DNA from 2 places in the Actimicrobium antarcticum genome. Region 2 is predicted to be linked to the other one. Evidence: predicted binding sites of a transcription regulator. Region 2 holds the regulator's gene; the other holds the start of a gene.

Region 1 (6,144 bases), on a different contig from region 2:
GCAAGGCGCGATGGCCATCGAGATCAAGTCGGGGCGCGACGACCTGATCGCACTGCTGGCGCCGCTGGATCATCAGGCCACGTCCCAGGCAGTGCGCGCAGAGCGCACCGTGTCGCTGGCGTTTGGCGGCAGCTGCCAGATTCCGCTGGCGGCATTTGCTACGGTTGACGGCGAGCAGATGTTTTTGCGCGCCATGGTGGCAACGCCGGACGGCTCGCGGGTAGCCAGTGCCGAAGCCAGCGGACCGGCAAATGCGCCGGAACTTCTCGGTCAACACGTCGCCGAGGCCCTGCAAGGACGCGATGCCGAGGCCATCCTGGAAGTATGCAAGGCAGAAGCTGCCGTTGAAGGTAGCGAACTCATCCCGCCGCAATGACCCGGGCTATCGTCATCACCCGCCCGCAGGCTCAGGCGGGCGAGCTGGCGCAGCGTTTGCAAGACGCCGGGCATGCGGTGGTGATGTTTCCGTTACTGGAGATTCATGCACTGGCCGATCCGGCCCCATTGAAAGCGATATTGGCGCGGCTGGACGAGTTCGCGCTGGTAGCCTTTGTCAGCCCGAACGCCATCGACGCGACCTTTGCCCATGTGGATCGCTGGCCGGAAAGCGTGCCACTTGCAGTGATGGGCGAGGGCAGCCGGCGTACGCTGATGCACCATGGCGTGACGCCAGAGCGATACCAGATCACCAGTCCCCTCGACACCCGACGCACCGACTCGCAGACCTTGCTCAAGGTGCTGAAGCTCGACGCATTGCGCGGCCGGCGCGTGCTGATCTTGCGCGGTGAAACCGGGCGCGAATTGTTGGGCGATGCGCTGCGGGGCGCAGGTATCGAGGTGCTGCAAGTTGCCGCCTACCGCCGTGCTGCGCCGGTGTTGACGCCGGCATTGGCGGATCAGTTGCGGATGCTGCTGGCGTCAGACGACAGCTGGATCATCACCAGCTCCGAGGCCTTGCAGGTTGTTTTGGGATTTGCGAAAGCTGTTGACCCCGAGTTTGGTGTTGTTAAATTACAACAAAAAAATATTTTTGTACCCCATCAAAGAATCTGGGAAACCGCGCAAACACTCGGCTTTCGTCATGTTTGTCTGACAGATGCGGGCGACGATGGGCTCTTTACCGCGTTACAATTGCGGCCATGACTGACCTGCCAACCTCTCCCTTGCCCGGCGCCTTGCCGCCGCCCACGTCTGACGGCGACGCCTCGGGCACCCCGACGCCTTCAAACCGGCGTGCCTCATCGCCAGAATGGCTGGTGTATGCATTCATTGCGCTGCTGGCGGTGCTGCTCGTGGCGCAATGGTGGTCATGGCGTACGGAAATGCATAACCTGCGCACCGAAGCGGCGCAGCGTTTGCAGGCTGGCGACAATCTCAACAGCGAAACCAAAGGCATCGTCAAGTCACTGCAAGAAGGCACACGCGAATTGCAAAGCAAAGTAGGCGTTCTGGAAAATCGCCAGACCGAAGCCCAGAGTCAACAATTGTCGCTTGAACAGTTGTATCAGGATTTGTCCAAAAATCGTGATGACTGGGCCCTGGCAGAGATCGAACAGGTGCTCTCGACAGCAAGTCAGCAGCTGCAGCTTGCCGGCAACGTGCAGGGCGCGTTGATCGCGCTGCAGAACGCCGACCGCAGTTTGTCTCGCTCGGACAAACCCCAGTTCATCGTCATCCGTCGCGCGATTGCCAAAGACATCGACCGGCTCAAATCGCTGCCGTCGCTGGATTTGACGGGCATCGCCCTGCGGCTCGACAGCGTGATTGGCCAGATTGATGGCATGCCGCTGTTGTCGGACGAAAAACCGGCAGTCGCGGTCACCGCACCAAAAAACAATCGGCATTCGTCAGTACGTCTCGAACGCTCGCCGCCAGCGCCTGCCGCACGCGGCAACGCCGCTGCCGATTGGCCAGAGGACCTGCGCAACAAATGGAACAGTTTTGCCAGCGAAATGTGGAGCGAAATCAGCCAGCTCATCCGCGTACGGACCGTCGAGACCTCGGACGCGCTGCTGCTGTCGCCTACCCAGGCCTACTACGCACGTGAAAATCTGAAGCTGCGCTTGCTCAATGCGCGACTCGCGCTGCTGTCGCGCAATGAAAGCGCGTTCCGCAACGACATGATTGCGTCGCAAGATACGATCAGCAAATATTTCGATACCCGCGCGCGCCAGACCCAGGTCACGCAAGCCCTGCTCAAGCAGATCCAGGCCAGCAATCTGTCCATCGATATGCCGACGCTGGCAGAAAGCCTGAACGCGGTTCGCAACTATAAAGCCAAACCATAGTGCGCCTTCTTCTGCGATTCCTTGCCCTCTTTGCGACAGCTGTCGGGCTGGCCGTCGCGTCACGGTTCAATCCTGGCAATGTGGTTTTCTTTTATCCGCCGTACCGCATTGATCTGTCGCTGAACTTCTTTTTGCTGCTGCTGGCGCTGCTGTTCTGGTTGTGTTTCCTGTTGCTCAATACCTTGTCCCTGACGCAGCAGATGCCGTCACGCGTCGCTGCCTACCGCCGCGAAAAACGCGAGCGGGAAGGAATCACTGCACTGCGTGATGCCCTGAAAGCGTTTTTTGAAGGACGTTTCGGACATGCCGAAAAAGCCGCGACACGCGCAGCCACGTCACCCGATAATGCTGGTTTGTCGGCATTGATCGGCGCGCGTGCAGCGCACCGGATGCAACAGGGCGCGCGCCGCAACGCGTGGCTGGCAAAGATCGAGGACGACAGCGGGTTACGCACGGCGCGGTTGATGACCGCTCTTGAACTGCTGGTCGATGATCACGATCCGGAAAGTGCATTGGCGGCGGTCAATGAACTCAATGCCAGTGGCACCCGGCACATTCACGTGCTGCGACTGGCACTCAAGGCCAATCAGCAATCGCGCAACTGGCGCGAAGTATTGCGTCTGGTGCGTTCTCTCGACAAGAACAACGCATTGCATCCGGTCGCTTCGCGTCGACTGCGCGAACAGGCCTACGATGCGTTGCTGTCCGACCGCAGTAATGACGCGGAATCCATTCGTCGCCTCTGGAGCGACATTCCTGTCGCCGACCGTACGGCACCGTTTGTCGCCGCGCATGCGGCGATCGCGTTCAGTACTTGCGGACTGCCCAATGAAGCGCGGGCGATTATCGAACGGGCCTTGGCCGTCGAATGGAATGACGAGCTGCTGCGCACTTATCGCGACGGCGCTGGCAGCGAAGGATCGGCCGGTTTGCTGGCCCAGATCGAGCGTTGCGAAGAATGGCGGGTGCTGCATCCAACCGATCCCGAACTGGCGCTGACCCTGGGCACGCTATGCCTGAAACAAAAGCTATGGGGTAAAGCCCAGCGCCATCTGGAGCAGGCCTTGTCGGATGCGACAGAGTCCTCTACCCTGCGTAGTGCACACCTGAAACTGGCGCAACTGCATGAAGCGCTGAACCAGCCTGACAAAGCGAACGCGCATTATCGTCAATGCGCACTGGCCGAACTGGTCTCGTAGTGCGCCGCCGATCAGGCGATCGCCGGAGATAAGTCGCTATAATTCGCCGTCCACAGAATTCCTACCAACTATGAGAAAGCACCATGAGCCTGAATAACGTTTCCGCCGGCCGCGATCTGCCAAATGACTTCAACGTGATCATTGAAATCCCGATGAATGCCGATCCGATCAAGTACGAAGTCGACAAGGAATCAGGTGCAATTTTTGTGGATCGCTTCATGGGTACGGCGATGCATTATCCCTGCAACTACGGCTATGTTCCGCGCACGATTTCGGATGACGGCGATCCTGTGGATGTGCTGGTGATTACGCCGTTCCCCCTGTTTCCGGGTGTCGTAGTTCGTTGCCGCGCAATCGGCGTACTGAAGATGTCCGATGAAGCCGGCGGCGACGCCAAGGTTCTGGCCGTGCCGGTCGACAAGGTGCTGTCAATCTATACCCATTGGCAAAAGCCGGAAGATATCAATGACCTGCGCCTTCAGCAGATCCAGCATTTCTTTGAGCACTACAAGGATCTGGAAAAGGGCAAGTGGGTCAAGATCGAAGGCTGGTTTGGCCCGGAAGATGCCCGGCAGGAAATCATGGCTGGAGTGGCTGCTTTCAACAAGGCCGAGAGCGAGCCCGCTGCCTGAAGTTGACGGCTGTTAAAGCCGCTGCGCCTGACCATCGTGCCCCGGAGTCGCAATGACTGCCGGGGTATTTTTTTGTTTGTCTGATTGCAAGCCTGGCAATCGGACCAGTTTTCGGGTGATGAATTCTGTTCGTCAGACCGCCGGTGCCGTGGAAGCACCAAATAGGCGCCTCATTTCGGTGCTTTTTAACGTCTAGGCGAGAGCTCTCATGATCACAATTAATTTAATTCAATTAAATCAATGGATTAAGTTGCGCACCAAAATGGAATGAAAATTGCTTAAGTGAACTGTCAATTTTTATTTTGCATCTTTTTGGGGGTAGTTGGAATGGATGGTTTGAAAAACGGTGCCGATGCACTTTTTGTTTTACTCGGTGCAATCATGATCCTGGCGATGCATGCCGGATTTGCGTTCCTTGAACTGGGTACGGTCAGAAAAAAGAACCAGGTCAATGCCCTGGTCAAGATTCTGGTGGATTTTTCCGTGTCGACAGTGGCGTATTTCTTTGTGGGGTACAGCATTGCTTATGGTGTGCATTTTTTTTCAGCGGCCGATGTGCTTGCCGAAAAAAATGGGTATGAGCTGGTGAAGTTTTTCTTCCTGTTGACTTTTGCTGCAGCCATACCGGCCATCGTCTCCGGCGGTATTGCCGAGCGGGCACGTTTTTATCCGCAACTAATTGCGACGTCCTTGCTGGTCGGCCTGGTGTATCCGTTTTTCGAGGGCATCGTCTGGAATCAGCGATTTGGCATTCAGGGGTGGCTCAAGGAGGCTTTTTCGGCAGAGTTCCATGACTTTGCCGGATCGGTCGTGGTGCATGCCGTGGGCGGCTGGGTCGCGCTGGCGGCGGTACTGTTGCTCGGCGCACGACGGGGGCGTTACACGAAAGAAGGCGCAATCGCAGCCCATCCGCCATCGTCGATTCCTTTTCTCGCGCTGGGTGCGTGGATTCTGACGGTGGGCTGGTTTGGTTTTAATGTCATGAGTGCGCAGTCGCTCGACAAGATGAATGGACTGGTCGCCGTCAATTCGTTGATGGCAATGGTGGGTGGGACGCTGGTTGCGTTGGTACTCGGCAAGAACGATCCCGGCTTTGTGTACAACGGCCCGCTGGCAGGATTGGTCGCCGTGTGCGCCGGGTCCGACTTGATGCATCCGCTGGGTGCGCTCGTTACCGGAGGCCTGGCCGGTGGCATTTTTGTCTGGATGTTCACGCTCACGCAAAACAAGTGGAAGATCGATGATGTGCTGGGTGTCTGGCCGTTACACGGATTGTGCGGAGCGTGGGGCGGTATTGCTGCTGGCATATTCGGTTCGAAAGCACTTGGTGGCCTGGGTGGGGTCTCGCTGGCCTCGCAGGTCATCGGCACCACGATGGGCATCGGCATCGCGCTGGTGGGTGGATTCCTGATCTACGGTCTGTTGAAACTGGCAATGGGGATCCGGCTCGATCCCGAGGAAGAGTTCCAGGGAGCCGATCTGTCGATACATCACATTTCGTCCACACCGGAACGCGAGTCGAACTGGTAGAACGCATAGGCACGCACAGGCACGCATAGGCAACGCAATATCGTCCTCCAGTGATGAACCGTGACGCTGATGCCGTGGCACAGCAATAAAACCGATATGCGCGTTACCGAACGGAATTGTCGGCGATGGTCGCGTAGCCTTCGACTTGATCGCATATCGTCCCGTGGTGCTTATCCGGGACGCCGCGAGCAGATCAACTGAGAACGCGATTTGCAGGAGTGATGGTTTGATCTGCCACCGCTGGTCCTTACCGCCAGAAACCGATCGACTCTGGCTGGCTGCCCACAATCTCGTGCGTAGTTCCGTAGTGCTTCGAAAAGGAAATAATCATGATGATCTCAAAACAACTTGCTACTGCTGCCGCGATACTTGCCCTCGGCAGTGCTTTGGGTGGATGCATTACGTTGCCAGCAGGCCCCGCAGGACCGCAGGGCGAGCCAGGCTTTACCGGTGCCACCGGTAACACCGGCTCAACGGGTTCCACCGGCTACACCG
Region 2 (6,144 bases):
AAATGACCCGCAAGGGCATGGCGATGACGGCGGTCGTCGATGCTGATTTCCGGCCGATCGGCGTCTTTACCGACGGCGACCTGCGCCGCCTGATCGCGCATGTGCAGGACTTCACCAGACTGTCGATTGCTGACGTCATGCATGCCGATCCGCGCACCATCGGCCCGGACCAGCTGGCGGTCGATGCAGTGCGCATCATGGAAGAGTCCCGCATCAATCAGCTGCTGGTAGCCGATGCCACCGGCGTCCTGGTCGGTGCCTTGCATATCCATGACCTGACCCGGGCCAAGGTGATCTGATGCCGTCGATCCTGACCGAAGCAAATGCAACCGCGAACGCGACCTCACGCGCAGCGCAAATCCGCCTGATGATTTTCGACGTCGACGGCATCCTGACCGATGGCAGCCTGCATTTCGGCGCCGACGGTGAACTGATCAAGACCTTCAATGTCCTGGATGGCCAGGGCATCAGGCTGTTGCAGCAATCGGGCGTCGCCACGGCCATCATCAGTGCGCGCAAGTCGGCACTGGTACAGCGGCGCGCGAGCGACCTCGGCATCACGCACGTGATCCAGGGTAGCCATGACAAGCGCGCGAGCTTCGAGCAGTTGCTGCTGACGACAGGATTCAGTGCCGGGCAGTGCGGCTTTATCGGTGACGATGTGATCGACTTGCCGGTCCTGCTACGTGTCGGCTTTGCCGCCAGCGTACCCAACGGTCACCACGAAGTACGCCAGCGCGTGCACCACGTGACCACGGCGCATGGCGGTGGCGGTGCGGCGCGCGAGCTGTGCGATTTCATTTTGCGCGCACAGGGCAACTATGAGGCGGCGCTAGCGCCGTATCTGGCGTGAGTAACAGCAGCAACGGCGCGAAGGCTGCCAACCGCTTCCGGCTGGGCCTGCTGATTGCGTTGAGCGTGACGCTGGTGCTGGGTAGTTTCTGGCTGATCGAAGTGCTGCGCAAGAGCGGCCTCGCAGGCATCACCGAACCGGCGCGAACAGCGCCCGACTATTACGTGACGCATTTCACGTTCGTCAAAATGGCGAAGTCACAGACCGGCCGCTACAATATTTCGGGTGACCGGCTCACCCACAGTCCGGTCGACGATTCGCACGAAATCACCCGTCCCGTCATCCACAACCTGACCACCGGTCGACCGCCGATGGTGATGACGTCCGACCGCGCGCTGGTCAGCAAGGACAATACGGAAGTGCAAATGATCGGCAACGTGGTGGTCGACCGGCCGCCCTCGCGTGACACCCAGCTGTTCCACATGACATCGCCCTATTTGCTGCTGCTGCCTGAAGACGATGTGATGAAGACCGACAAACCAGTCGACATGACGCTAGGCAAAACGCAGTTGCGAGGCACGGGAATGGTCGCCAATAATGCGACCCGACAGCTCGACTTGTCGCACCGCGTGCACGGGGTATTTCCACCCTCGGCTGCGCGCTGATTTCGTCGCTGCGCTTTCCTTAGAATGATTCAAACAGGACCCTCCATGAAATCGCTTTTTCCCCTCGTTATGCTCATGCTCAATATCGCCATCGTGCCGATCGTGCATGCTGAGAAGGCAGACTCCGGCAAACCCACCGTGGTCGACGCCGATCAGATGGCGTACGACGATGTCAAGCAAATCAATACCTTCACTGGCGCAGTGATTGTCACGCGCGGGACATTGCTGATGAAAGCCGCACGCGTCGTCGTCACCCAGGACGCTGCCGGTTACCAGTTCGCCACGCTGTACGCTGCGCCCGGCAGCCTGGCCAGTTTCCGCCAAAAACGCGATGGCGGACCCGACCTGTGGATCGAAGGTGAAGCCGAACGGATCGAATACGATGGCAAGACCGAGCTGGTCAAACTTTTTTCAAAGGCAAAGATGCGTCGACTCGACGGCACCAAGCCGACCGATGAAGTCGAAGGCGAATTCATTTCGTATGACAGCCGCAGCGAATTTTTTTCGGTCAACAACACTGCGACTGGCCCCGACAGCAAGGCCGGCGCGGGTCGCATCAAGGCCGTGATCCAGCCACGTACGCCGGGTGCCGCCAAATGACGGCCGAGATGACTGCCAGCAAACTGATCGTCAGCGGTCTGAAGAAAAGTTACGGCGTACGGCAGGTCGTCAGCGATGTCGCGCTGGAGGTAGGCAGCGGCGAAGTGGTCGGCCTGCTCGGCCCGAATGGTGCCGGCAAGACCACCTCCTTTTACATGATCGTTGGCCTGGTCCCATCGGACGCTGGCGAGATCCGGCTGGACGGCGTCGACATTTCGCGCCTGCCCATCCACCAGCGGGCGATGCTGGGTCTGTCGTACCTGCCGCAGGAAGCGTCGGTGTTTCGCAAGCTGAGCGTCGAGGACAATATTCGCGCGGTACTCGAATTACAGCGCGAGGCAGGCAAACCACTGAGCCGGCAAGTCATCGATCAGCGCCTTGACACCTTGCTGCAGGATCTGCAAATCGACAAGCTGCGTGACAACCAGGCTCTGTCCCTGTCCGGCGGTGAACGACGTCGCGTCGAAATTGCGCGTGCGCTGGCGACCAATCCGCGCTTCGTGCTGCTGGACGAACCGTTCGCCGGCGTCGACCCGATTGCCGTGATCGAAATCCAGCGCATCGTGCGGTTCCTGAAAGAACGCGGCATCGGCGTCCTGATCACCGACCACAACGTGCGCGAAACGCTGGGCATCTGTGACCGCGCCTACATCATCAACCAGGGTGCTGTCCTGGCCAGCGGACGCCCGGATGACATCATCGCCAACGAGTCGGTACGCCGGGTGTATCTCGGCGAACACTTCCGGATGTAGGCCCGGACCACGATGAAACAATCCCTCCAGCTCCGCACCTCACAGCATCTTGCGCTGACACCGCAACTGCAACAATCGATACGGCTATTGCAGTTATCCACGCTGGAACTGCATCAGGAACTGGAGCAGATGCTGACCGACAATCCGCTACTGGAACGGCTCGACGATCCGCTGGATCATTCGGTACGCCTGCTCGCCGATGGTGCCATCGGCGCCGACGGCATTCGCCAGCAAGGTGCCAGCGAGGATGCCAATGCCGCCCCTCCCAGCAGCGACGGCGAAGCGCCTGCCGAGGTCAGCAACGAGGCACCGGAAGGCGCCGCCAGCAGCGAATCGGACTGGACCTTCGACGACGTTGCGCGCACCTCCAAAGCGCCGGAAGACGACGATGCGCGACCCCAGCTGGAAGCCCATGAACTGACGCTGCGCGATCATTTGCTGGAGCAGATGCGGGTCACCGTACGCAATCCGCGCGACCGGGCACTGGTCGAACTGATGATCGATGCACTCAACGACAACGGCTATCTGGAAGACACGCTGGAGGCGATCCACGAGCGCTTGCCGGCCGAACTGGCGATCGACGCCGACGAGCTGACGATCGCCCTGAAACTGCTGCAGAGCTTCGATCCTGCCGGCGTCGGCGCACGCAATGCCGCCGAATGCCTGGCACTGCAGATCCGGCGTTTTCCCGGCATTGCCATGGTGACCCGGCGCATGGCGCTGGACATCGTCGAACACTATCTGACGCTGTTTGCGCAGCGTGATTTCAGCAAGCTCAAGAAGGCGCTGGACTGTGACGATGAAGACCTGCGCGAAGCACAATGCGTGATCCGGCAATGCAATCCGCACCCCGGCGCGATCTTTGGCAGCGGCACCTCGGACTACGTGGTGCCGGATGTCATCGTCAAGCATACCCGCGCCGGCTGGCAGGTCATGCTCAACCACGACGTGATGCCGCGCCTGCGCGTCAACGCCCTGTACGCGAACATCCTGAAGCAGAATAAAGGCGATGGTTCACTGACATCGCAGCTGCAGGAAGCGAAGTGGCTGATCAAGAATATGCGTCAGCGTTTCGATACGATCCTGCGCGTGGCACAGGCAATTGTTGAACGCCAAAGGAACTTTTTCTCGCATGGTGCGGTCGCCATGCGCCCTCTTGTCTTGCGCGAAATTGCTGATACACTGGGTTTACACGAGAGCACCATCTCCCGTGTGACAACCCAGAAATACATGCTGACCCCGCATGGCATGTTCGAGTTAAAGTACTTTTTTGGCAGCCATGTCGCCACTGAAGCCGGGGGCGAAGCGTCCTCAACGGCGATACGGGCACTCATCAAACAATTGATAGGAGCTGAAGACCCGAAGATTCCATTTTCTGACAGCAAAATCGCAGACATGCTGGGAGAACAGGGTATGGTGGTGGCACGACGCACCGTCGCAAAATATCGAGAAGCCCTGAAAATCCCATCCGTCAACCTGCGCAAGGCACTGTAATTTTCTTCCAAGTTTTTCCGTAGTTTCATTTGTCATGTTTTACCTGTCGTTGTGTTCGACAGTGCCCATCCGGGTACAAAACGAACCTCCAGCGGCACTATTCAAAGGAGCGCCGTATGAATCTCACAATCAGTGGACATCATCTCGAAGTGACCCCTGCCATCCGTGAATATGTGCAAAGCAAGTTGGAACGCATCAAACGTCATTTCGATCACGTCATTGATATCGCTGTCATCCTGACTGTAGATAAACTCCCCGAAAAAGAAAAACGGCAACGAGCAGAAATCAACCTGCACGTGCGCGGCAAGGACCTGCATGCAGAAAGCATTGCCGAGGACCTGTACGCCGCCATTGATGCGCTGATCGACAAGCTCGATCGCCAGGTCATCAAGTACAAAACCAAACTGCAGGACCATCAGCACGACGCCATCAAACACATCCCTGAACCGGTTGTCGAGATATCCTCCTCCTGACTGATCTGCTGCCGGACAAACCGGCATGAACGAACCTGGGGCGCATTGATTGCGCCCTTTTTAATCGCCTGCAATTGACTTGCCTGCAATTTAATGTAATCCGATGGACTCCAGAACATGACCGCACTCATCCAGACCCAAGTAACCAACGCTATCGGCAACATCACGCTTGACCGGCCCAAAGCCCTCAATTCTTTGTCGCTTGCAATGGTGCGCGAACTGACCGGGATCGTGCTGGGCTGGCGCGACGCGGCGACGGTGCGTGCGGTGGTCATTACCGGCAGTACCGGAAAAGCATTTTGTGCCGGTGGCGATATCCGGTTTTTTTACGAGGCTGGCCTGTCGACACCCCAAGGCGGCAGCGCGGCGCTGGACGATTTTTTTAGCGAAGAATATGCCCTCAACCATCTGATCCATTTTTTCCCGAAACCGTGGATCGCCGTGATGGACGGGATCGTCATGGGCGGCGGCATGGGGCTGGCGCAGAGCGGCGTACAGAACCGTCTGCGTATCGTCACCGAGCGGACCAGAATGGCCATGCCCGAAGTCAATATCGGTTTGTTTCCGGATGTCGGCGGGAGTTATTTTCTGTCACGTTCGGCAGACCAGCTGGGGACGTATCTGGGTGTCACCGGCGAGATGATCGGTGCCGCCGACGCGCTGTATGCGGGCTTGGCGGATGTCTTTATTCCGAGCAGCGAACTGCCGGCTTTACGCACCCTGCTGGAACACGACAACAGCGCCGATGTACGCCACGCCATCCGCGAATTTGCCAGCGCCTTCAGGGATCAGTGCGACCCCGCCGGCAGCACGCTGGCACGTCATCACGCCGCCATCCGGCAGCACTTCAGTCTGCCGTCGGTACCGGACATCGTCGCCTCGCTGTCGCAGGACGACAGCGACTTCGCGCAGACCACGCTGGCACTGATGCAAAAACGCTCGCCGCTGATGATGAGCGTCACGCTGCGTCAGGTGCGTCTGGGTGCCACGCTGGATCTGGCGGGATGTCTGCGCATGGAACGCACGATGGTACGGCGCGCGTTCGAGCGCGGCGAAGTGCTGGAAGGAATACGTGCGGTCGTGATCGACAAGGACAACCAGCCGCAATGGCAACCGGCGACGCTGGCCGAGGTGACCACCGAGATGGTCGACGCGTTCTTTGTTCCGGCCTGGCCGGCTCAGGCGCATCCGTTGCGCGATCTGGTGAGTTCGGTAGCATAGGCCGGCCAGTTGGCTGACTGACGTCACATGCTCAGACTTCATCCACCATGAAAATGCGCCGGTGTTCACGAATCGCATAGCGGTCCGTCATCCCGGCGATGTAGTCCGCCACCTTGCGCACCTGCGCTGCATCATCACCCTTCTGC

What was found. Region 2 encodes sigma-54, which starts transcription at its own class of promoters, with help from an activator protein. Its sites were predicted from a motif close to TGGCANGNAANCTGCTTT; they were not measured.
Region 1: ABD720_RS05410 (ammonium transporter) is a predicted target of sigma-54. The motif match lies at 4,383-4,400, and genes of this name have one in related genera.

The regions. Positions count from the first base shown of each region.
Region 1 is NZ_BAAAZE010000005.1:570,282-576,425, forward strand. Features, by position in the region: gene hemC (hydroxymethylbilane synthase) at 1-376, shown strand, start outside; gene ABD720_RS05390 (uroporphyrinogen-III synthase) at 373-1,143, shown strand; gene ABD720_RS05395 (uroporphyrinogen-III C-methyltransferase) at 1,140-2,288, shown strand; gene ABD720_RS05400 (heme biosynthesis protein HemY) at 2,288-3,487, shown strand; gene ppa (inorganic diphosphatase) at 3,571-4,119, shown strand; gene ABD720_RS05410 (ammonium transporter) at 4,447-5,649, shown strand; gene ABD720_RS05415 (collagen-like protein) at 5,979-6,144, shown strand, end outside.
Region 2 is NZ_BAAAZE010000014.1:87,871-94,014, forward strand. Features, by position in the region: gene ABD720_RS17125 (KpsF/GutQ family sugar-phosphate isomerase) at 1-299, shown strand, start outside; gene ABD720_RS17130 (KdsC family phosphatase) at 299-853, shown strand; gene lptC (LPS export ABC transporter periplasmic protein LptC) at 850-1,458, shown strand; gene lptA (lipopolysaccharide transport periplasmic protein LptA) at 1,504-2,058, shown strand; gene lptB (LPS export ABC transporter ATP-binding protein) at 2,067-2,810, shown strand; gene ABD720_RS17150 (RNA polymerase factor sigma-54) at 2,823-4,304, shown strand; gene hpf (ribosome hibernation-promoting factor, HPF/YfiA family) at 4,421-4,777, shown strand; gene ABD720_RS17160 (enoyl-CoA hydratase/isomerase family protein) at 4,895-5,998, shown strand; gene ABD720_RS17165 (deoxyguanosinetriphosphate triphosphohydrolase) at 6,030-6,144, opposite strand, start outside.